DNA from 4 places in the Marinobacter sp. EVN1 genome. Region 2 is predicted to be linked to each of the others. Evidence: predicted binding sites of a transcription regulator. Region 2 holds the regulator's gene; each other region holds the start of a gene.
What was found. Region 2 encodes sigma-54, which starts transcription at its own class of promoters, with help from an activator protein. Its sites were predicted from a motif close to ANTGGCATNNANNTTGCTNT; they were not measured.
Positions count from the first base shown of each region.

Region 1: a site for sigma-54 is predicted at 3,437-3,456, ahead of glnA (glutamate--ammonia ligase). Genes of this name have one in related genera too.
Region 3: a site for sigma-54 is predicted at 3,277-3,296, ahead of Q674_RS22320 (ammonium transporter). Genes of this name have one in related genera too.
Region 4: a site for sigma-54 is predicted at 2,325-2,344, ahead of Q674_RS25115 (PEP-CTERM sorting domain-containing protein). Genes of this name have one in related genera too.

Region 1 is NZ_AXCB01000001.1:38,681-44,311, reverse strand. It holds gene dtd (D-aminoacyl-tRNA deacylase) at 1-196, opposite strand, end outside; gene pip (prolyl aminopeptidase) at 304-1,266, opposite strand; gene typA (translational GTPase TypA) at 1,386-3,197, opposite strand; gene glnA (glutamate--ammonia ligase) at 3,591-4,994, shown strand; gene Q674_RS21315 (DUF4124 domain-containing protein) at 5,192-5,631, shown strand, end outside.
Region 2 is NZ_AXCB01000023.1:99,286-104,916, reverse strand. It holds gene ptsN (PTS IIA-like nitrogen regulatory protein PtsN) at 1-378, opposite strand, end outside; gene hpf (ribosome hibernation promoting factor) at 467-775, opposite strand; gene Q674_RS32100 (RNA polymerase factor sigma-54) at 849-2,378, opposite strand; gene lptB (LPS export ABC transporter ATP-binding protein) at 2,567-3,292, opposite strand; gene lptA (lipopolysaccharide transport periplasmic protein LptA) at 3,270-3,836, opposite strand; gene lptC (LPS export ABC transporter periplasmic protein LptC) at 3,820-4,419, opposite strand; gene Q674_RS32080 (KdsC family phosphatase) at 4,416-4,985, opposite strand; gene Q674_RS32075 (KpsF/GutQ family sugar-phosphate isomerase) at 4,985-5,631, opposite strand, start outside.
Region 3 is NZ_AXCB01000005.1:30,980-36,610, reverse strand. It holds gene Q674_RS22330 (FtsX-like permease family protein) at 1-908, shown strand, start outside; gene Q674_RS22325 (lipocalin-like domain-containing protein) at 905-1,987, shown strand; gene Q674_RS22320 (ammonium transporter) at 1,999-3,207, opposite strand; gene Q674_RS22315 (flagellar motor protein MotB) at 3,437-4,354, opposite strand; gene pomA (flagellar motor protein PomA) at 4,357-5,133, opposite strand; gene Q674_RS22305 (YkvA family protein) at 5,224-5,619, opposite strand.
Region 4 is NZ_AXCB01000012.1:3,414-9,044, reverse strand. It holds gene Q674_RS25125 (ABC transporter permease) at 1-291, shown strand, start outside; gene Q674_RS25120 (efflux RND transporter periplasmic adaptor subunit) at 319-1,527, shown strand; gene Q674_RS25115 (PEP-CTERM sorting domain-containing protein) at 1,589-2,275, opposite strand; gene msrB (peptide-methionine (R)-S-oxide reductase MsrB) at 2,427-3,620, opposite strand; gene Q674_RS25105 (sensor histidine kinase) at 3,717-5,183, opposite strand; gene Q674_RS25100 (response regulator transcription factor) at 5,186-5,631, opposite strand, start outside.

The DNA.
Region 1 (5,631 bases), on a different contig from region 2:
CATTCACGTTCATCCGGCCCTGCTCATCGGGGAAAACCCGGTAGGAGAGGATTTTTCGGCACAGTTCCTTTGCCTCATTCAGTGTATCGTTCCTTTCTACGCCAAGGAGCAAGAGCAGCCCGGGACCAATACGGGCAATCGTTTCACCATCTACGGCTACACTGGCTTCCGAAACGCGCTGGATCAGTCCTTTCATTCAGTCCCTTGAGCGGTAACACCGAAGGTTAAATTTCTGAAACGCGAAAAGTGTATAGAGCCCGCAAGACCACCGCAACCCTGTCAGATCAATAAAAAGTCGCATTCTCAGCCAACTGAGGGAAGACTTCTGGCAACCACACTCTCAACGCCCCGCATCAGGGCATCTACAATCGCTGGCTCGGATGCCGAGTGGCCGGCATCACGAATGATCTGAAGCTCCGCCTCCGGCCAGGCCTTGCTCAGAGCCAGGGCATTATCCAGCGGGCAAACCATGTCATAGCGGCCGTGCACAATCACGCCCGGAATGTCCTTTAGCCGCGAGGCATCACGCACGATCTGGTCGGGCTCAAGGAACGAATTATTCATGAAATAGTGGCATTCAATCCGGGCCAGCGCTATGGCCACATGAGGATGCCCAAAATGCTCCACCACCTTGGGATTGGGATGCAGAGTGGCGCACCGCCCTTCCCAGATTGACCAGGCTTTGGCGGCCTGAATCTGTTCCAGCTCATTGGCACTGGTCAGGCGTCGATAGTAGGCCGACACCATATCATCGCGCTCCACCTCCGGAACCTGGGAAATGTAGTCCTGCCAGTAATCCGGGAATACCCGGCTGGCGCCGTCCTGATAAAACCAGTGAATATCCTGGGGCCGGCACAGAAAGATACCCCGCAACACCAACCCCAGAACCCGTTCTGGATAGGTTTCGGCATAAACCAGGCTTAGCGTGGAACCCCAGCTTCCCCCAAACAGCAGCCAGCGATCGATGCCGAGAAAATGGCGAACCGCTTCAAGATCCTCAACCAGCTTGTCAGTGCTGTTACCCTCCAGCTCCGCCAATGGAGTCGATCTTCCCGCCCCTCGCTGATCTAACAAAATAATCCGGAAACGCTCGGCATCGAAAAACCTTCGGTGGTAATCCTCACAACCGCCACCCGGCCCGCCATGCACCACAATCACCGGAATGCCGTCCGGATTGCCGGATTCTTCCAGGTACAGCTCATGGGGATGATCCACCGCCAGTCGGTGGCGTGCGTAGGGCTCGATTTCAGGATAGAGGGTCAGCATGAAAAACTCCGTTTCGGGGATAACGGCAGTCTAGCTGAGACAGGCGAGAAAAATACAGGGGCCAGGAAAACAGACGGAAGCGTTTACTGCCTCACAACGATTTCCTGGCCCCGGAAGAGTTACTTCTTGTTAGCGCGCTTACGCTCGTTTTCGGTCAGGAGCTTTTTGCGCAGACGAATGGACTTGGGCGTTACCTCAACCAGTTCGTCGTCGTCGATAAACTCCAGCGCCTGCTCAAGAGTGAACTTGATGGGCGGCACCAGGCCGATCACTTCGTCCTTTCCAGAGGCACGCATGTTGTCCAGCTTCTTGCCCTTGGTGGGGTTAACCACCAGGTCGTTGTCACGGCTATGGATACCGCAGAGCTGGCCTTCATAGATTTCCTGGCCAGGGTCCAGGAACAGCTTACCCCGGCTCTGTAGAGTTTCGAGGGAGTAGGTCAGCGCAGTACCGGTGGCCATGGAAACGATGACACCGTTCTGACGGCTGGTTACGTCACCCATCTTCACCGGGCCGTAGTGGCTGAAGGTGGAGGTCAGGATGCCGGTACCGGAAGTCATGGTCAGGAAGGTGTTACGGAAACCGATCAGGCCACGGGCCGGAATGGTGTATTCCAGGCGGATACGGCCCTTGCCGTCCGGGATCATGTTAGTCATGTCACCTTTGCGCAGCCCCATCTGCTCCATAATCGGGCCCTGGTGCTGCTCTTCGATGTCGATGATCACGTTTTCGTACGGCTCTTGCTTCTGGCCGTCGACTTCCTTGATGACCACCACCGGCCGGCCCACGGCCAGCTCGAAGTTTTCGCGGCGCATGTTCTCGATCAGAACCGACAGGTGCAGCTCACCACGACCGGATACCTTGAACTTGTCGGCCGAGTCGCCTTCTTCAACCCGCAGCGCTACGTTGTGCAGTAGCTCTTTTTCCAGGCGCTCCTTGATGTTCCGGCTGGTCACATACTTGCCTTCTTTACCGGCAAACGGTGAATCATTTACCTGGAACGTCATGGATACGGTGGGCTCATCAACGGTCAGCGCCGGAAGGGCTTCTACGTTGGAGGGATCACACAGAGTGTCAGATATGAACAGCTGGTCCAGACCACTCACGCACACAATGTCGCCAGCCTGGGCTTCCTCAACTTCCACACGCTGCAGGCCAGAGTGGCCCATAATCTTCAGGATACGACCGTTACGCTTCTTGCCGTCGGCACCGATAGCCACCACCGGGGTGTTGGTCTTCACTTTACCGCGCATAATGCGACCGATACCGATGACACCCAGGAAACTGTTGTAGTCCAACTGGGAGATCTGCATCTGGAACGGGCCATCCAGATCAACCGAAGGCGCTGGCACATGATCAACAATGGCCTGGAACACAGCGTCCATGTTGTCGTCCAGATTCTCATGATCCATGCCGGCGATGCCGTTCAGCGCACTGGCATAGACTATCGGGAAGTCGAGCTGTTCATCGGTGGCACCAAGGTTGTCGAACAGGTCAAACACCTGATCCACCACCCAATCCGGGCGGGCACCCGGACGGTCGATTTTGTTCACGACCACAATCGGGTTCAGGCCCGCTGCGAAAGCTTTCTGAGTCACGAAACGGGTTTGCGGCATGGGGCCGTCGATGGAATCCACCACCAGCAGCACACTGTCCACCATACTCATTACACGCTCTACTTCACCACCAAAGTCAGCGTGGCCCGGGGTGTCTACGATATTGATGTCGTAGTCTTTCCATTTTAGAGCAGTGTTTTTTGCCAGAATGGTAATGCCACGTTCTTTTTCCTGGTCGTTGGAGTCCATTACACGCTCGTTTTCGAGCTCTTTCCGATCCAGCGTGCCAGACTGGCGCAGCAGCTGGTCAACCAGGGTGGTCTTGCCATGGTCAACGTGGGCAATAATGGCAACGTTTCTAAGCTTATCAATCACAACGGGTATCCTGAAGAAATTAGCGGCGCGCAGTATATCGAAAAGTCCATGGCGATAATATGAAGATTAGCGCCTAATATGTAACCAATCGGGGCTTGCACCATAATTATGCGTTATCAGAGAACTTGCACCACCATGGTGCACTGCAGTGGTGCAATAAGCATGGTCTTCGGCCAGGAAGCTGCGCCACATTAGCCCGAAAGCCTTGTCGCTGCGCTGTTCTGGCGCAGCCGACAAAAACTGGCAAGCCGATTGCTTATGCCAAAGCAGCCGCATAGTGAAGGTAAGGACCACAAGCTTCTGGTAAGCTTCCCTGACCTGAAAAAAGATCGGGCCTCAGAACACTGAACGATCCGGCACAACGAACATGTAAAACCTTACGGAGCATGCACAATGTCCAAGACGATTGATTTGATCAAAGAACACGAAGTCAAGTGGATTGACCTGCGTTTCACCGACAGCCGTGGTAAAGAGCAGCACGTAACCCTGCCCGCCACCGAGGCGGACGAAGACTTTTTCGCTGACGGCAAGATGTTCGACGGCTCCTCCATTGCCGGCTGGAAAGGCATCAACGAATCCGACATGATCCTGATGCCGGACGACGAAACCGCCGTTCTGGACCCGTTCACCGAAGAAACCACCGTCAACATCACCTGCAACATTGTAGAGCCTTCTACCATGCAGGGTTATGAGCGCGATCCCCGTTCTGTTGCCCGTCGCGCCGAAGAATACCTGAAGTCCACCGGCATTGCCGATGGCGCCCTGTTCGGCCCTGAGCCCGAGTTCTTCGTGTTCGATTCCGTCAAATGGAACGTGGACATGCAAGGCGCCTCTTACCACATCCATTCTGAAGAGGCCGCGTGGGTTTCCGGTGAAGATTTCGACCGCAACAACATTGGCCACCGCCCGGGCGTAAAAGGCGGCTACTTCCCGGTTCCGCCGGTCGACAGCCTGCACGACCTGCGTGGCGCCATGTGTGCCGCCATGGAATCCATGGGCCTGGAAATTGAGGTTCACCACCACGAAGTGGGCACCGCTGGCCAGTGTGAAATCGGTGTTGGCGCCAACACCCTGACCCGCAAGGCAGACGAAGTTCAGATCCTGAAGTACTGCGTGCACAACGTAGCTCACGCCTACGGCAAGACCGCCACCTTCATGCCCAAGCCGGTTGTGGGTGACAACGGCTCCGGTATGCACGTTCATATGTCCCTGAGCAAAGACGGCAAGAACCTGTTTGCCGGCGACAGCTACGCGGGCCTGAGCGAAGCAGCCCTGTACTACATCGGCGGTGTGATCAAGCATGCCAAGGCCATCAACGCCTTCACCAACCCGGCCACCAACAGCTACAAGCGCCTGGTTCCGGGCTATGAAGCACCGGTTATGCTGGCCTACTCTGCCCGTAACCGTTCTGCCTCCATCCGTATTCCGTACGTGAACAGCCCGAAAGCTCGTCGCATTGAAGTGCGCTTCCCGGATCCGGCCGCTAACCCGTACCTGGCCTTTGCTGCCCTGATGATGGCCGGCCTGGACGGTATCCAGAACAAGATCCACCCTGGCGATGCTATGGACAAAGATCTGTATGACCTGCCGAAGGAAGAAGCCCTGAACATTCCGAAGGTTGCCGAGACTCTGTCCGAGGCCCTGGACTGCCTGCAAGCAGACCACGAGTTCCTGACCCGTGGCGGCGTGTTCACCGAAGACATGATCAAAGGCTACATCGACCTGAAGCGTGGTGAAGTCGAGCGTCTGAACATGACCACTCACCCGGTCGAGTTCGATCTGTACTACTCCTGCTAAAGCCCTGCACCAATTCGGTGCAGACTATGCAGACCAGAAGCCCCGCCCCGTGCGGGGCTTTTTTTGTGGCCTCAATCCCAGTTCTTAACCAAGACCCACGCCCTTAACGATATGTAACCAAGGAAGCAGGCCACAACATTGAAATGACCTTGCCCGCAATCGATAATCAAAGCAGTTCATTACCACAGGTTATCGCCATGAAAGCACCGTTCGTACTCGCCGCTGGCCTGCTGATGCTGGCTTCGACCACAGCACACAGCGAGGTCTACCGACACGTTGACGCCTATGGCAACGTCACCTTTTCCGACGAACCCATGGAAGGCGGTGAAGAGGTCCAGGTGAAGCCCGTGACCACCATCACCCTGCCCAAGCCGGAAGCGGTTCAGGAACCCGAACAACTCCGCGAGCGGGTGGAACGTGAGGGCGCAGCCTACCAGGCTGTCTCATTCCAGTATCCGGCCAATGAACAGGCCTTTCACAGCGGCAACGGCAACGTCACCTTCGAGGTTCAAAGCACACCACCGCTGAAGCGGGGCCATAAATTTGAGGTGACCCTGGATGGACAACCGGTCGGGCAAAGCAGCTCAGGCTCGGTAGCCGTCAGCAATATCGACCGGGGCACTCACAATGCGGGCGT
Region 2 (5,631 bases):
CGCCAGTTGGCTCAGTAACTCCAGGTGTTCACTGGTGGCTTCTTTGGGGACGATCAGGGCAAACACCAGATCTACCGGCTGGTTATCGATAGCATCAAAGTCTACCGGCTCTTCCAGAGTCATCAGTACGCCGATGACGCGGTCCAGGCCTTCCAGTCGGCAGTGGGGGATGGCAATACCCTCACCGATACCGGTGCTACCCAGGCGTTCGCGGGAGACCAGATTGTTGAAGATCTGGGTGTCGCTGAGGATTTCATCCTGAAAGTGAATCCGTTCAGCGATGAACTCCAGCACACGTTTCTTGCTTGAGGCCGGCACCTTACAGAGGGTCAGTTCAGGGGCAAGAATATTGTCGATGGTCAGGGATGGCTCGCTCATGGATCGACTGCATGTCCGTAAAAAAAAGGCTGCGGCCGGTTAGCCCCGCCGCAGCTCGTTTCATGAAACACCCGGTAAGGTTCGCGCTTCAGCGACCGCCGTTACCGTGCATCCGGTCTACGTTCTTTTCCTTGTGCTTGAGGATCTGACGGTCCAGCTTGTCGACCAGAGCGTCGATTGCGGCGTACATGTCCTCACTTTCTGCCTTTGCGTGAATCTCACCACCAATCACGTGCAGCGTGGCTTCCGCCATCTGGCGCACCTTCTCGACCTCCAGGGTGACCTGGCAGTTACTGATGTGGTCGAAGTGACGCTCCAGCTTCTCGAGCTTGGTGTTGACGTAATCCTTCAGAGCGGGAGTCAGTTCTACGTGATGGCCTGAAATGTTGAGTTGCATAGGCGTCTCCTGTTGTCATACTGCCGGCGTGCTTGCCGGCTTGCGTGCCAGTGCATCATGCACCGGCGAAAGTTTAAACCAGGCGTTTTCGTTCGTTCGAGGGAGGAATATGCATGGCCTCCCGGTATTTGGCCACGGTACGCCGCGCCACGTTGATTCCCTGTTCCCCTAGCATGGCTGCAATTTTGCTATCGCTCAATGGCTTTTTCGGGGTTTCCTCGGCAATCAGTTTCTTGATCATCGCCCGGATGGCTGTAGACGAGCATTCGCCGCCCTCGGCGGTGCTGACGTGGCTGGAGAAAAAGTACTTCAGCTCGAAAATACCGCGGGGCGTGTGCATGTACTTCTGGGTGGTAACCCGGGAAATCGTGGACTCGTGCATTTCCACCGCCTGGGCAATGTCAGACAGGATCAGAGGCTTCATGGCTTCTTCGCCCTGATCGAGGAACCCTTGCTGGTGTTCAACGATGCGGGTGGCCACTTTCAGCAGGGTTTCATTCCGGCTTTGCAGGCTCTTGATAAACCATTTCGCTTCTTGCAGCTGGTCGCGCAGGTAGGTGTTATCGGCACTGCTGTCAGCCCGGCGGATCAGTGACGCGTAGCTGGCATTCACCCGGATACGCGGAGCGATTTCCGGGTTGAGTTCAACCCGCCATCGGCCTTCGTGTTTGCGTACGATGACGTCCGGGATAACGTAATCCGGTTCGGCCCGGTCCACGACATCGCCAGGGCGCGGGTTCAGGCTGGTGATCAGGGCCAGTACCTGTTTCAGCTGGTCTTCCTTGAGCCGGCTGCGGCGTAACAGCTGCGCGTAGTCCCGGTTGCCAAGCAGGTGTAGGAACTGGGTAACCACCAGTCTCGCCTGGCGCAGCCAGGGGGTATCCGGTGGCAGCTGGTTGAGCTGAATCAGCAGGCATTCCTGGAGATCCCGAGCGAACACGCCTGGCGGGTCGAAGTGTTGCAGGCGGTGGAGTACCGCTTCCACTTCGTCCAGTTCCAACGGGTCTTCTTCGGTTTCGTCCAGCAGGCCTGCGTGAATGTCCTCAATGTCAGACGTCAGGTAGCCGCGCTCATCCACAGCATCCAGCAGCGCGTGGGCAATGGCCTGATCCCGCTCGCTCAGAGGCGTCAGGTTCAACTGCCACTCGAGGTGATCCTGCAGGGTTTCGGTAGGCGAGTTCCGGGTTTCGAAATCCGATTCGTGCTCGTCTTCGCCTTTGCTGGCCGGAGCCGGGGCAGACTGGTAGATGTCGTCCCAGGCGGTATCCACTGGCAGATCATCGGGAATGTTGTCCGGAATATCGTTCTCGGACGACCAGTCAGGGCCGTTCTCGGTTTCGTCCCAGTCCGGGCTCGCGTCCTGGTGGCTGTCGTCCTGGTTGGCCTCAGAGCTGGAAGCTTCACTGTGCTCGTGCTCTTCGCGCTCGTCGCCTTCAGGGTGCTCATCGTCCTCTGAGGTTTCCAGCATGGGGTTGGACTCCAGCGCCTGCTGGATTTCCTGCTGGAGATCGAGGGTAGAAAGCTGTAGCAGGCGTATGGCCTGCTGCAGCTGGGGCGTCATGGTCAGACTCTGGCCCAGCTTAAGCTGTAATGAGGCTTTCATAACCATGGCTCAAGATCCATAACTCATGGGCATCCCGGTTGTTGCTTTGCCGGCGCACAGGCCGAAAAAAATGTTGTACGCTGGTTACTTGCCATTGTCTGTGAACAGTATAAGCAAGTTTTTTGCCGAGTTTACTTGCTACAGATCATCAAAACAATCAGACCTCGGATAAACCCTGTTTTATCAGGTCAGAGCCGGAACTCATCACCCAGATACACTTCTTTCACCTGCTGGTTTGCCAGAATGGCTTCGGCATTGCCGGAGGCGATGATGTGGCCGCCGGAAACGATGTAGGCATTCTCGCAGATGTCGAGGGTTTCCCGAACGTTATGGTCGGTAATCAACACGCCAATACCTTTATCTCGCAGGTGCCGGATAATGTGCTTGATGTCACTGACGGAGATAGGGTCTACGCCCGCGAAGGGTTCGTCCAGCAGGATAAACGCAGGCTCCATGGCCAGCGCCCGGGCGATTTCAACCCTGCGGCGTTCGCCGCCGGATAGCGCCATACCCACGCTGTCACGGATGTGAGTAATATGAAACTCTTCCAGCAACTCTTCCAGCTTGGCCTCCCGTTCCGCCCGACTCATGCCTTTGCGGGTTTCGAGGATGGCCATGATGTTGTCCCGCACGGTCAGTTTGCGAAACACGGAGGCCTCCTGGGGCAGGTAACCGATGCCCTTGCGGGCGCGCCCATGCATTGGCAGCGGGGTGATGTCCTGGGTGTCGATGGTGATCCGGCCGTGATCCGCAGGCACCAGGCCCACGATCATGTAGAAGCAGGTGGTCTTGCCGGCGCCGTTGGGGCCGAGCAGGCCGACAATCTCGCCGGAGCGAATCTCCAGAGAAACGTCCAGCACCACTTTTTTCTGCTTGTAGCTTTTTGCCAGATTACTGGCCCTGAGAACTGCCATCCGAACCTTTCCCGTCACTGGATTGAGCTGAATTACGAGGCTGAATCACCATTTCCACCCGGCCGGAGCCGCCGTCGGATGGCGTGCCGCCTTCCGCAGTAACAACGCGGCGAACGGTGTCGTAGTGGATGACGTCGCCCCGGAATACGTTGCCGTCTTGTTCAATAACGGCCTGGCGTTCAAAAATAACCAGGTTTTCATCGCCAGACCAGGTGATGTTCAGGGCCCTGGCATCGGTCGTGCCTTCGCCTTCCTGGCCGGGTTGCCGGTAATGGGCGGGGTTACCGGCGGCTTCAATCCGGCTGACACCCTGTTGGTTGCGGTAAAGTACCACCCGATCCGCGTCCAGCCGGGTTTCGCCCTGAATCAGTTCGACAGCGCCGGTGTAAACGGCCGTTCCGGCGCTTTCATCCAGGCGGGCCGAATCTGCACTGACCTTTATGGGGATATCGGAATCCAGGTTGAATGCCGATGCCGGTCCGGCCAGCAATGCCATGGCCAGAATCGCTGGCCGGCAGAAAGATCGTTTACCTGACGGTTTCATATTGTCCCTCTACCCGGGAGTTGAGTTCGAGAATGCGTTCGTTGATCCAGGCTTTCATGCCGGTGGAGCGGGTGACGCCGAAAGGCTCGGTGATGGTCACCGGCTGGTCGGTGTAGACGGTGCCGTTGCTGTTGTCCAGGGTCAGTGCCTCGGTTTCAAGAACGGCTTCGCGGCCTTCGGACTGTCGGGTCAATCGGACGTTCCCCATAAGTTCCAGCTTTTCATTGTTCTGCTGAAGGCTACCTTCATTGGACTCAATGAGCCAAGGGTCGGGGCTGCCCTCACTGAAAAGCCGGGCTATTGGCGTATCCAGATGAGCCGTGCCGGTTGCTTCAAACTGCTCAATTCTGGGGCTTTTGAGATCAATCTGGAGGTTCCCTTGCTCATCCCAGGCGCGGTATTGGCCGCCGATCACAAAGCCGTCGGGCTCTGCGGGCCCCCGTAGTTCGCTGGCGGCATTCCGCGGACTGACAGGCTCGTCACTTTGCCACAGCAGAAAAACGGTTGCTGTTACGGTGGCGGCAAGGGCCAGGGCTGTAATCCGCCGTTTGCCACGATCGCCGAAAAGCCGCTCGGTGATCATGCTGGCTCGTCCAGATAGGGGGCAAGAGTGTTGTCCAGGTGCCCTTGCGCCCAGAGCAGGAGATCGCAGGCCTCGCGCACAGCGCCCTGTCCACCGGGGCTGCGGGTACAGTAGTCGGCGTGTTGCTGAACCAGCCAGTAGCCGTTGGGTACCGTGATGCCAAGGCCGGCAAAACGCAGCGCGGGCAGGTCGGGCAGGTCGTCGCCCATGTAGGCAATCTGCTCCGGCGCAAGGTTCATATCCCGGATCAATTCCAGCAATGCAATTTTTTTGTCTTCGCGACCCTGCATCAGGTGCGGGATGCCCAGGTCCGACATTCGTCTTTCCGTAAGCGGAGAGCGTCGTCCGGTAATCACCGCCACGGTGATGCCTGCCTGCATCAGTTGTTTCAGGCCCAGGCCGTCAAGAATGTTGAAGGCCTTGAGTTCATCGCCGCTGGCACTGAAATAGAGGCGGCCATCGCTCATGATGCCGTCCACATCCAGGGCGATCAGGCGAATGTCCGAGGCTTTGGCCTTCAGGGCTGCGTCCCAGTGGGTTTGTAACGGATGCGCTGTCTGAGTCATCAAATCACTCCGGCCCGCAGCAGGTCGTGCATATTAATAGCGCCCACCAGGGTGCCGTTTGCGTCGGTAACCGGCAAGGCGTTGATCTTCATTTCTTCCATGATATTCAAGGCTTCTGCCGCCAGGTGGTCTGCCCGGATGGTTTTGCCGTTGCGGGTCATCACGTCCTGGATGGGGGTAGTGTGCACATCCACGGATTTGTCCAGGGTCCGGCGCAGGTCGCCATCGGTGAAGATGCCCGTCAGGGTGCCGGCGGCATTAACGACCGTGGTCATACCCAGGCCCTTGCGGGTTATTTCCAGCAGTGCCCCGCTCAGGGTTGTGCCCTCGGCAACCTGAGGAATCTGGTCACCGGTGTGCATGATGTCGGATACCCGCAGCAGCAGGCGGCGTCCAAGGCTGCCGCCAGGGTGGGAAAACGCGAAATCCTCGGCGCTGAATCCCCGGGCTTCAAGCAGCGCTACGGCCAGGGCATCCCCCATGACCAGGGTGGCGGTGGTGCTGGAGGTCGGGGCCAGGCCCAGCGGGCAGGCTTCAATGGCCACGCTGACATCCAGGTTGGCAACGGCCTCCTGTGCCAGTACGGAATCGGGTTTGCCTGTCATGCTGATCAATGGCGCGCCCATTCGCTTGATCAGAGGGAGAA
Region 3 (5,631 bases), on a different contig from region 2:
GGCATCAGGTGATTCGTGGGCGGGCCAGCGTGCAGGCAGCATCAGGCAGGGAGCCGGTGCCTGTCGATGTGTTTGCGCTCGGGCCGGTCAGTCACCTGGTGCAAAACTGGCGCCTGCTGGCGCAAACAGAAACGCCCTGGCAGGCGTTGGCGAGGGGTGAGGGGCTAATGGTCAATGAGCAGTTGGCCAGAAGGCAACAGCTTGCAGTAGGCGACCGTCTCATTGTCAGGCTTGGCGCCCGTCGGTTACAGGCTCCGGTGCTGGCCGTTTATCCGGATTACGGGCGGCCCTCCGGTGAGGTGCTGGTGCCGGCGAGTCTCTTGCCCGAGGACTTTGAAGCCCGCTTTCGAAGCCTGTCGATAAGCGCGGGCATCGAAGAGATCAAAGTGGTTGAGGCGCAACTGGCCCGGCTTTGGCATACCCCTCAGCTGACCGTGAGGGATAACCAGGCCATCCGGACCCTGGCCACTGATGTTTTTGATCAGACCTTCTTGCTGACCCGGGCCATGACTACCCTCACGCTGATTCTGGCCGCCGCCGCGTTGTTGCTGATGGTGTGGGTCTTTCTCTCTACTCGCGCCTGGTATTTTCGCCTGCTGATCGTCTGGGGTATGCCCCAACGCCAGGCCGCGACTCAGCTCACCCGGGTCTCCCTGGCTCTGATTTTTGCGGTATTGGTTTGTGCACTGCCACTTGGCGTGTGGCTCACCTGGATTCTGGTCCAGCGCATCAATCCGCTGGCTTTTGGCTGGTCACTGCCGATGGCGGTGTACCCGGGGTTCTGGATCGAGCTGGCCGTGTTGGCTCTGATCATCGGCCTCAGCATTGCCTTGCTGATGCGCCTGCAGCTGCGTCGCCCGGCCTCGGCGCCGGAGTCCGCACACGGGCTGCAGGGAGGGGAACGATGAATCGTTTCGTTATCGTACTTCTGGCGCTGCTACTCACCGCCTGTGATCGAGCAGAACAGCCGAGCGGATTCGCAGGCCTTGCCGGTGTGGCGGAATCTGAGCATGAGATTCAGTTCCTGCAGCCCGGGCCCGGAGACCGGCTGTCCTTCCCCGCCGATTTCGGCCCTCATCCCCAGCACCGCATTGAATGGTGGTATCTCACCGCGAATCTGGAAACCGAAAACGGCGGGCCGCTGGGTCTGCAATGGACGCAGTTCCGGCAGGCCTTGACCCCGAGGTCCGTTGAATCCGAACCGCCGAAGCCGGCACTTTGGCCTCTGGAGGCTGCCTGGATGGCTCACGCAGCGGTGAGCTACAGCGGTCAGCACCGCTTTGCCGAAAAGCTGGCCAGGGGTGACGTCGGGCATGCCGGGGCCACCGCCCAACCCTTTTCAGTCTGGCTGGATCACTGGCACCTGAGGCCAGCGAGCGGACACGTTGGCTGGCGGCTGTCGGTCGCTACAGAACACTGGTCCTACGATCTGTTGTTGCAGCCGCAAGGTGATCCTGTGGCTCATGGTGACGACGGTTTCAGCGCCAAATCCGCCAGTGGCGAAGGCTCCATGTACTTCAGCCTGGTAGATCTGAAAATTGAGGGAACGGTTACCCTTGAGGGTGACACGTTGACGGTGGCGGGCACTGGGTGGTTCGACCGGGAGTGGAGCAGCCAGTTTCTCAAAGCCGGACAGCAGGGCTGGGACTGGTTTGCCCTGCATCTGGATTCGGGGGACAAGCTGATGCTGTTCCAGTTGCGGGAAACACAACAGGCGTTCCGCTCGGGTACTTGGATTCCAGCCACGGGCGAGCCGGTGGCGCTGGGGCCGGAACAGATCGGGCTGACCTCTGTGGGCCAGCCAGCCGGTTATCCGCGCCGTTGGCAGATAACCCTTCCGGCTTTCGACGTGAACCTTGAGGTCTCCGCGCCGGCAGGGGATTACCGGAATTCCGGGCTCTATCCGTATTGGGAGAGCCCGGTTTCCGTCACCGGAAGCCATTCCGGCGTGGGTTACATGGAGCTTACCGGTTACCAGGCACAATAAGGCCCGGAAACTCACTCAACGGCATTGGCACCGATACGGTGAATGCTGAGGTCGGCACCGTTGAACTCTTCTTCCTCTGTCAGTCTCAGGCCGCTAATGGTTTTGATGGCACCGTAAACGATGAGCCCGCCGGCAAAGGCCACGATCACACCGGCCACCGAGCCAATAATCTGCGACATCAGGCTGACGCCACCCAGGCCCCCGAGCGCTTCCTGGCCGAAGATACCGCAGGCAATGGCGCCCCAGACACCGCATACGCCATGCAAGGGCCAGACACCCAGAACATCATCCAGCCGCTCGATTTTCGCCTGTGCCCACTCGAACAGGTAGACAAAGATGGCGCCGGCCACGCCCCCGGTAATCAGGGCGCCGACGGGGTGCATCAGGTCTGAGCCGGCGCACACCGCCACCAGTCCGGCCAGCGGACCGTTGTGAATGAAGCCAGGGTCTTTGCGGCCGAGCAGCATGGAAACCAGAATACCCCCCACCATGGCCATCAGGCTGTTGACCGCAACCAGGCCACTGATGCCGTCCAGAGTCTGGGCCGACATGACGTTAAAACCGAACCAGCCCACGGTCAGAATCCAGGCGCCGAGGGCGAGAAACGGAATGTTGGAAGGGGCAAAGGCCACGACCCGACCGTTGCGATAGCGACCGGTGCGGGCGCCGAGCAGCAGCACCGCAGCGAGAGCAATCCAGCCACCGACAGCATGCACCACAACGGAGCCGGCGAAATCATGGAAGGACGCACCAAACTGGTTCTCCAGCCAGGCCTGGAAACCAAAGTTCCCGTTCCAGATCAGGCCCTCAAAGAAAGGATAGACGAAGGCCACGATCAGGCCCGAGGCAATCAGCATGGGGTAGAAGCGGGCACGCTCTGCGATACCGCCGGAAACGATCGCCGGAATGGCCGCGGCGAAGGTCATCAGGAAGAAAAATTTGACCAGTTCATAGCCGTTGGCGGAGGTGAGTTCGGCGGCGCCATTGAGAAAGTGCCCGCCATAGGCGATGTAGTAGCCGATGAAAAAATAGGCGACTGCGGATATGCCGAAGTCGGTCATGATTTTAACCAGGGCATTGACCTGATTTTTATGGCGAACAGTGCCCACTTCCAGGAACGCAAAGCCGGCGTGCATGGCCAGCACCATAATGGCGCCAATCAGAATGAAGAGCGTGTTGGCGCTCTCGGTCAGGGTGTGTACGGCACTCGTGATATCCACGGGTTTTTCTCCTGAGTGTTTTGATTACGCGGCTTCTGATGAGCCGTTGTGCATTGTTGGGGTGCGACTTAAGCAAGTGCTGTTCCAAAACAATGCATATCAAGTACTGCAGGGGGGTTGGAGAACCTGAGGGCGCCGAGGGAGGTATTTATCTGCGTCAAAGCGCACCAGAGGCGTGCGCATCAAGGGCTTGTGCACCAATCTGGATAGGGCGCGAGGCAAGGTTTTACTACCAGGTAATCTCGCTGGGCGTATCCCGACCGGGCTCAATGCCAATAATGGCTTCCTGCGACTCGCTTTCGGAACGAATCAGCTCGCGAAGGCGCAGTTCCTGCTCTTCCATGGGCTCTGACAGATCGATAACGATTTCAACCCGTCGGTTCTTGGCTCGGTTTTCCGGCGAGGTGTTGGGTACCCGTGGTTCGGTGTCGGCCAGACCGGTCACCCGGATGCGGTCCGGAGTCACCTGCTCCCGAGCCAGCAGAACATTAGCCACCGCGGCGGCACGGGCTGCGGACAGGTCCCAGTTACTGTAGAAACGTTCGGTGCGGATGGGCACGTTATCGGTATGGCCTTCAATGGCGAGGTCTCCGGGCATGTCGGCCAGAACCTCCGCCATATCCAGAAGCAGGCCTTCGAATTCCCAGGTCAGTTGGGCTGAACCTGAGGCAAACGAGCCCTTCTCCTCAATGCGAATGATGATGCGGCGCTGATCTTCCGAGACGTTGATCCGGCCATCCAGAATCGCCGGTTCCAGCACTTCAAGAATCCGGGCCATGTTGGCGTCCATCTGTTCCTGGATGGATTCCTCAATGGCTTTCTCTTCGGGGCTTTTCAGAGTCTGGATTTCGGGCTGTACGTCGGTGGTGGTCTGTTTGACTTCATTGACCACAGTGGGCTCTGGCGGCGCCGGCGAAAACTTGTCGAAGATCGGGCTGGTGCCCTGAGGGATCTCAAGCGCAGGCACTTCCCGCTGCACCCCGAAGGCCTTGGAGAGTTCACCGGCGATCTGTTTGAACTTCTGGGCGTCGATTTCCGAAAACGACAGGAGCAATACGAAAAAGCACATCAGCAGCGACATCAGGTCGGCAAATGTGACAACCCACGCAGGAATCCCGGGCTTTTCCTCTTCTGGCAAATCATCCATGTTTAACCGCCTGCCGTTTCCGCATCGCCGTTTCTGGCCCGCTCTTTGGGCGAAAGATAGCTGGACAGCATCTGCTCGATAATGCGCGGGTTGGTGCCTTCCTGGATGGCGACGAGGGCATCAATATAGAGCGATTGCATGCGGGCCTCCTCCGTCATGCGCAGGGACAGCTTGTCGGCAATGGGGGTAGCGATCATTGTGGCGATCATGGCGCCGTAGAGCGTGGTCAGCAGGGCTACGGCCATGGCCGGCCCGATAGACTTGGGATCTTCCATGTTGGACAGCATCTGCACCAGGCCAATCAGCGTGCCAATCATACCCATGGCCGGAGCCACATCTGCCATGGCGGTGAACACTTTTGCGCCCGACCGGTTGTGTTCCAGTGTCATCAGGCGTTCCTTGTTGAGGAGCTGCTTGATGGTGTTGCCGTCCTGTCCGTCCACCAGCATCTGAATACCCTGGCCCAGGAATGGACTACTGACCTCCCTCCCTTCGATACCAAGAACGCCCTCTTTTCGCGCGATGCTGGCAATCTCCACCAGTTCTTCGATGCTGGCCTGAGTTTCGGGCAGTTTGAATTTGAACGCTCGGGCTGCCACCTTGAAGGCGTCAAAAAACTGGGCAAGACTGAACTTGGCCAGTACTACCAGCAAGGTACCGCCAATCACAATCAGCAGGGATGGCGGATTGATGAACATGCCTGGCGATGCGCCCAGGATAATGGCCGAAGAAATCAGAAGAATGGCGCCGACGAGGCCGATAAGGGTGGCGAAATCCACAGTAACTCCAGAACTGTGCAGGTGACGATTAAGGGGGCGGGAGAATACTCCCTGGTTGATTATTAATCAATGCCCGGTTGGTCCCTCATCCTATGATGAGTGAAGCTCCTTCCATGCAGCGTAGCGGTGCAGATCGGATTCGACCAGTTTAAGGCACAAGGCAACCACACCGGCATCATCAACCAGGCCGAAGCCGAAGATCAGATCCGGAATCAGGTCCAGCGGATTCAGCACGTACAGCAACGCTCCGGCTACCGCAGCGATGGACTTCCAGGGTATGGCCCGGTAGTGGCCGTACCAGTAATCGCGAATGAGCGAGAACATCAGCTTGATATCGGTAGAGAAACGATTCAGCCTGCCGCTGTTTTTGACTTTCTCTTCAACGGCCTTCTGTCGTTCAAGCAGAACCTCAAGGTCGCCTCTGTGAACCTTGGCACTTTGCTCTTTCAACTCGTTTGCAGCCGTTTTATCTGAGATCCATGCCATACATTGTCACCA
Region 4 (5,631 bases), on a different contig from region 2:
TTGAGAGTACTGGGGTACAGCCACAACGAAGTCGCCCACATTCTGCTCGGGGAACTGGCCATACTGCTGTTACTGGGAATTCCTCTGGGTTGGGCGATTGGTTTTGGACTGGCAAGTTTTGTGGTTACCGCGATGCAGACCGAACTCTATCGCGTTCCTCTGGTCCTGACCGTCCAAACCCTGGCATTGGCGGCCAACGTGGTCATTTTGTCGGCATTGATTTCCGGCTTCATCACCTGGTGGCGACTTCGTAAACTGGACCTTGTCGCGGTTCTGAAAACCCGGGAATAATGCACACACACTCACATGGGACCCAACATGGCGACACAACGCATCTCAAAAGGAAAATGGGCCTTCTGGCTTTTGATGGCCTCACTAGCCGCCATCGTCTTCGCGCTTATCCTGCGGCCAGAGCCCGTTTGGGTTGACCTTGCCCCCGTCGAGCGCGGCCCCATGGAAGTGACCATTCTTGAAGAGGGCAAAACCCGGGTCAAAGATCGCTATCTGATTTCCTCCCCCGTGGCCGGCTATATTCACCGGGTTCAGCTGGACGTAGGCGACGCGGTGATTCCCGGGGAGCTACTGACGTTTGTGGACCCGACGCCCGCCAGCATCCTGGACGCCCGAACCCGCGCCGAAGCCGAGGCTCGGGCAGCCGCCGCCCAGGCGGCACTTCAATCCATCCAACAAAAGGTTCAGGCGGCGGAGGCTGATGCTGAGTTCGCTCAGAATGAATACCAGCGCCTACTCGCTCTGGAAGAATCCCGCTTTGTCTCCACCGAACAGTTACAACAGGCGAAATCCACGGCAGCCCGGGCACAGGCTATCCTGCGTTCCGCCCGCTTTGATGAAGAGGTGGCCGCCCATGAACTGGCCGCCGCTCAAACCCGGCTGCAGATCTCAACCGCGTCCTCCAATGGCCAGAAACCTGCCGAGCGGGTCGCCGTGCGCTCTCCGGTTAACGGCGCGGTTCTGGCTCTAGTTCGCCAGAGCGAGGGCGTCATCCAGGCCGGCGAGCCGATACTGGAGGTCGGAGACCCTGGCGCTCTGGAAGTGGTGGTCGAGGTCTTGAGTTTTGATGCCGTCAAACTGGAACCCGGCCTTGGCGTGCGACTGAGTGGCTGGGGCGGGCCGGTACTGGAAGCAACGGTTCGTCGTATCGAGCCTATCGGTTTTGAGGATGTATCCGCTCTGGGCGTGGAAGAACAACGGGTTCAGGTTATTGCCGATATGGTCAGCCCACGGGAGCAGTGGCGACAGCTGGGAGACGGCTACCGGGTGGACGCTGACTTTATCCTGTGGCAAAGCGAAGACACCTTGCAGGTACCCACCTCAGCGATCTTCGAATACAACGGCGCTTCTGCGGTTTTCATGGTTGAGAGCGAAACGGCTAGACGCCAGACAGTCACGACAGGACCATCCAACGGTTTAATGACCCAGGTAACGCAGGGACTGCAGGAGGGCGTTCGGGTGGTCCGGCACCCCGGCCGTGGCCTGGAAGACGGCGATCAGGTCCGGGTGCGTTAACGCAACCCCCTGAATGGAACGAAGCCGGCACATAGTGTGCCGGCGTCCCTCTTCAATGGGATCAGGCTTTCGTTCTGCGCGAGAAGCCCAGCCCAGCCAGACCAAGGCCGAGCAAAAGAAGGCTGGCTGGCTCCGGCACTTTCGCGGCGGACGAGAAGGAGGCTGAAAACGCCAGGTCGCCGTAGTTCGACCCGGAACTCCAGCTCTGGGTATCCCAGGTACCGGCACTATTGCCGTTGTTCTGCCAGAAAAAGCCACCGTCCAGATAGGCAGACTCGTCACGCAGGGAGCCTGCAGAGGCGGTACCAGTCTGGCCATCGAACAAGCCGGTCGAACTGATAAACGCGATGTAGTCGTTACCCCCGACAAGATTCAACCCGCCGGTGTTGAAGGTAAACTCTTCCATACCATCAAGACCACCGTTGTTGGTTGAGGACACAGCGGCACTCTGGAAAAGCACGGAGCCGGTCGCGCGGGTGGTGGCAGCATCCCAGTCCATTACATAGAAAGCAAAGTCCACGTAATCGGGGTTAACTCTGTCGTTCAGGAAGAACGTCCAGCTATCCAGCTGGGTTTCAGAACCGCCCACCTTGAAGGTTTGTCCGTACGTAGCACTGTTAGATTCACCGAAGGCGGCTATTTCGCTGGAGCCATTCCAGCCAGATACGGTTTCGATAACACCCGCGTTGGCAACGCTGGCGAGCCCGGACACTGCAACAACAGAAAGCGCTTTGCCCAACTTGTTCATCTGTACTTCCTTATTTGGTTCTTCCAGAGATAATGACGTTGCCAGCAAGGAAGCACATAGCGTGCCTATTTATATCTTATTGATATTTAAAACCTTTATTAGAACATAAAGCCAGTCATGTAAATTATTCCGACGCTATTATCGCGCAATCTTACTCGACAGCGTCGATCCATTTGCCATACCCCGCGGCTTCCATTTGCCCCAGCGGGATGAACTTCATGGCCGCGGAATTCATGCAATAGCGCAATCCCGTCGGTGCCGGACCATCGTCAAAGACATGGCCCAGATGAGAATCCGCATGGGCACTGCGAATCTCCGTCCGGGTCATGAAAAACGACTTGTCCTCACGTTCTACCACTGCCTCTGGCGTAATCGGGCGAGTGAAGCTCGGCCAGCCGGTACCGGACTTGTACTTATCGCGTGAGGAGAACAGCGGCTCACCGGAAACGACATCCACATAAAGCCCCGCCCTGGTGTTGTCCCAGTATGTATTGTTGAAGGCGGGTTCAGTACCATCCTCCTGCGTGACCTCATACTGCATTTCCGTCAAACGCTGCCGAAGAGTCTTGTCATCCGGCTTTTGAAAACGTTCGGGGTGAAACCCCCCGCTTGCCGCCGCTTCTGTCGGATCGGCCTCCGCAGGCATCGAGTCATTGACTCCGTTATTGGGCTGATAGCGCGAGAAGTCCAGCTCATAATCCTCGCCATAGACCTCTTCAATAAACTGATAACGCCCCGAATTGAAGGTATAGAACTTGTAGCGGACCGGATTCTTCTTGTAGTAGTCCTGGTGGTATTCCTCCGCCGAATAGAATCTCTTGAGCGGCTCAATGGGGATCACCACCGGTTTGTCATAGACGCCAGAAGCCTCCAGTGCCTGCTTTGCCGCCTCTGCGAGGCGCTTCTGCTCCTCGTTGTGGTAAAAAATGGTGGGCCGGTACTGCCGACCACGGTCAACGAACTGGCCCTCCAGGTCGGTCGGATTCATCATTCGCCAGAGGCCGGCCAGCAACCCCCCATAGGTCATTTTGTCCGGGTCGTAATATACCTGGACGGCTTCAGTGTGGCCTGTACGCCCGGAAGAGACCTGTTTATAGGTCGGACTTTTTTCTTCTCCACCAGCGTAGCCAGACACTGCCTCGACAACACCAGGAATCTTTTCGTAGCCGGCTTCCACGCACCAGAAACAGCCGCCAGCAAAGGTCGCCACGGCCAGATCCGGATCATCCGGTGCATAGGCATTACCTGCACTATCCACTCGCTCTGCTGCCACCTGTGCCGCAAAAAGACCGGCGGCGGAGACCAGCGCCAGGGCGGAAAACAGGCTTATAACTTTGCATTTCATGACACTTCTCCTCGCTTGAATCCATAATCACAGCCTAGCGATCTGAATTCACAAAAACGTTCAGCAACTATCACAAATCTATAACGCAGCGGAAAGCTAGCTGGAGGAAGCTAACGGTAGCCAGAGGGTAAAGACAGCACCGTTCGCATTGTGCGCTGAGAGCCTGCCTTGCTGCAGGACGACCAAGCGCTGGGCGATCGCAAGTCCCAGGCCGGCATGGCCGGTGCGTTCGGCTCCGGCGGCCTGGTAGAAGGGGTCAAACACCTGGCCAAGGTCTTCTTTGCGGATGCCAGGCCCACCATCAGCAACAGTGATCGCTGCTCCACCATCCCGTACTGACATCGTGAGTATGACTCTTGTATTCCGCGGAGAATGGTCGATGGCATTGCTGATGAGATTGTCCAGAACCCGCTCTGTCATCGCGATATCCGCCAGCACGCTCTCGGTCTCTGTCGCCGAAATGGTGAGCTCAACACCAGCTCGTTCTGCCGCAGGCCTATGCTTCTGAACGACGTCGTAGAGCAACTCAGCCATGACAAACGGCTCGATATCCGGCTGTTTTTCACGGGCGTCCAGGGCGGCCAGCTCGAACAACTCCTCAACCTGCCTGCCCAACCGGTGTGTTTCTGACAGGGCCACCGCCAGGAACCGGCCTCGCTCTTCGGCTTCCAGGGTCTCATGCTTCATCCGCAGCGCTTCCAGGTAGCCCTGAATAGACGCCAGCGGTGTTCGAAGATCGTGAGACACCTGAGCAACCAGCTGTCGACGCTGGGCGTCTTTGTGCTTCAGGAGATCCAGTTGCGCCACAATGCGTCGCGCCATGAGATCAAACCGAGAGGCCAGGTAATCAATGTCGTCGCCCTTCTCGGCCAGTGGAGGACTCTGCTCAGAGGACAATTCCCGTTCAAACGACTCCACCCGTTCAGTCAGCCGGGACAGCCGCCGCGTTAACATTCGGAAGAACACCAACCCGGCCAGGAGCCCGACGAGCAGGCTCACCGCCAGGGCGCCTGCGCCCATCTGCAACAACCGGTTGCTGTGCACCATGCTCTCCGCGAGGTCGAATTCTTCACCCCTCAGAACCACATAAAGGTAGCCGGCAGGGTCGATTGCCGAGGGAACGGGGGTCACAGAGAAGACTTTTTGCCGATCGTGACTACGAGGGTCGTCCCCCGGCAGAGGATAGGCGTCCGGGTTTTCGAGCAGTGTCTGGATTGGCCCGAGGGATACCCGATTACGCTTGATTCGGTCCGGATCGGCGGAATAGGCAAGAATGGCCCCATCGGTATCCAACAGGTAAATCTCAAGGCTGGGATTGATCGTCATATACAGCTCGAACAGCTGCTTCAGGGCATCCCGATTCAACTGGCCATCGGTGACCAGGTTTCGGTCAGAGACCAGATTCTGCGCCAGATTCCGGTTCAGTTGCTGGTTAACGGCAGCCGAATACTCCCTGACCGAGGCCAGGCTCAGCAAAGTGAATAGCCCGCCCACCACCAACAGCAGCAGGAACAGACCAATGGCCAGCCTCGCATACAGGGTTCGAAGCACGGAAAGGCCCATGGTTAATCCATAAACCGATAGCCCACGCCCCAGACCGTCTGAACGTAACGCGGTTCGGCCGGATCGGGCTCAATCTTGTTACGCAGGCGGTTGATATGGGTGTTTACGGTGTGCTCGTAGCCGTCGTGATTGTACCCCCAGACGGCATCCAGCAATTGGGCCCGGCTGAAAACCCGGCCACGATGGGAAGCAAAGTGCCACAGAAGATCGAACTCACGGGCGGTCAGATCGAGCTCGCGGCACTCCAGGAAGACCCGGCGCCGAGCCGGATCAATCCGCAGCCCGTCCGCCTCGATCTCCGCCACGTCGTCTTCGGGTGAGTTCTTCCGGGAGAGCGCGTCCACCCGCCGGAACAGAGCTTTGATGCGAGCGGACAGTTCCGCCACGCTGAAAGGCTTGGTGAGGTAGTCATCCGCCCCCATTTCCAGCCCCAGCACCCTGTCCAGCT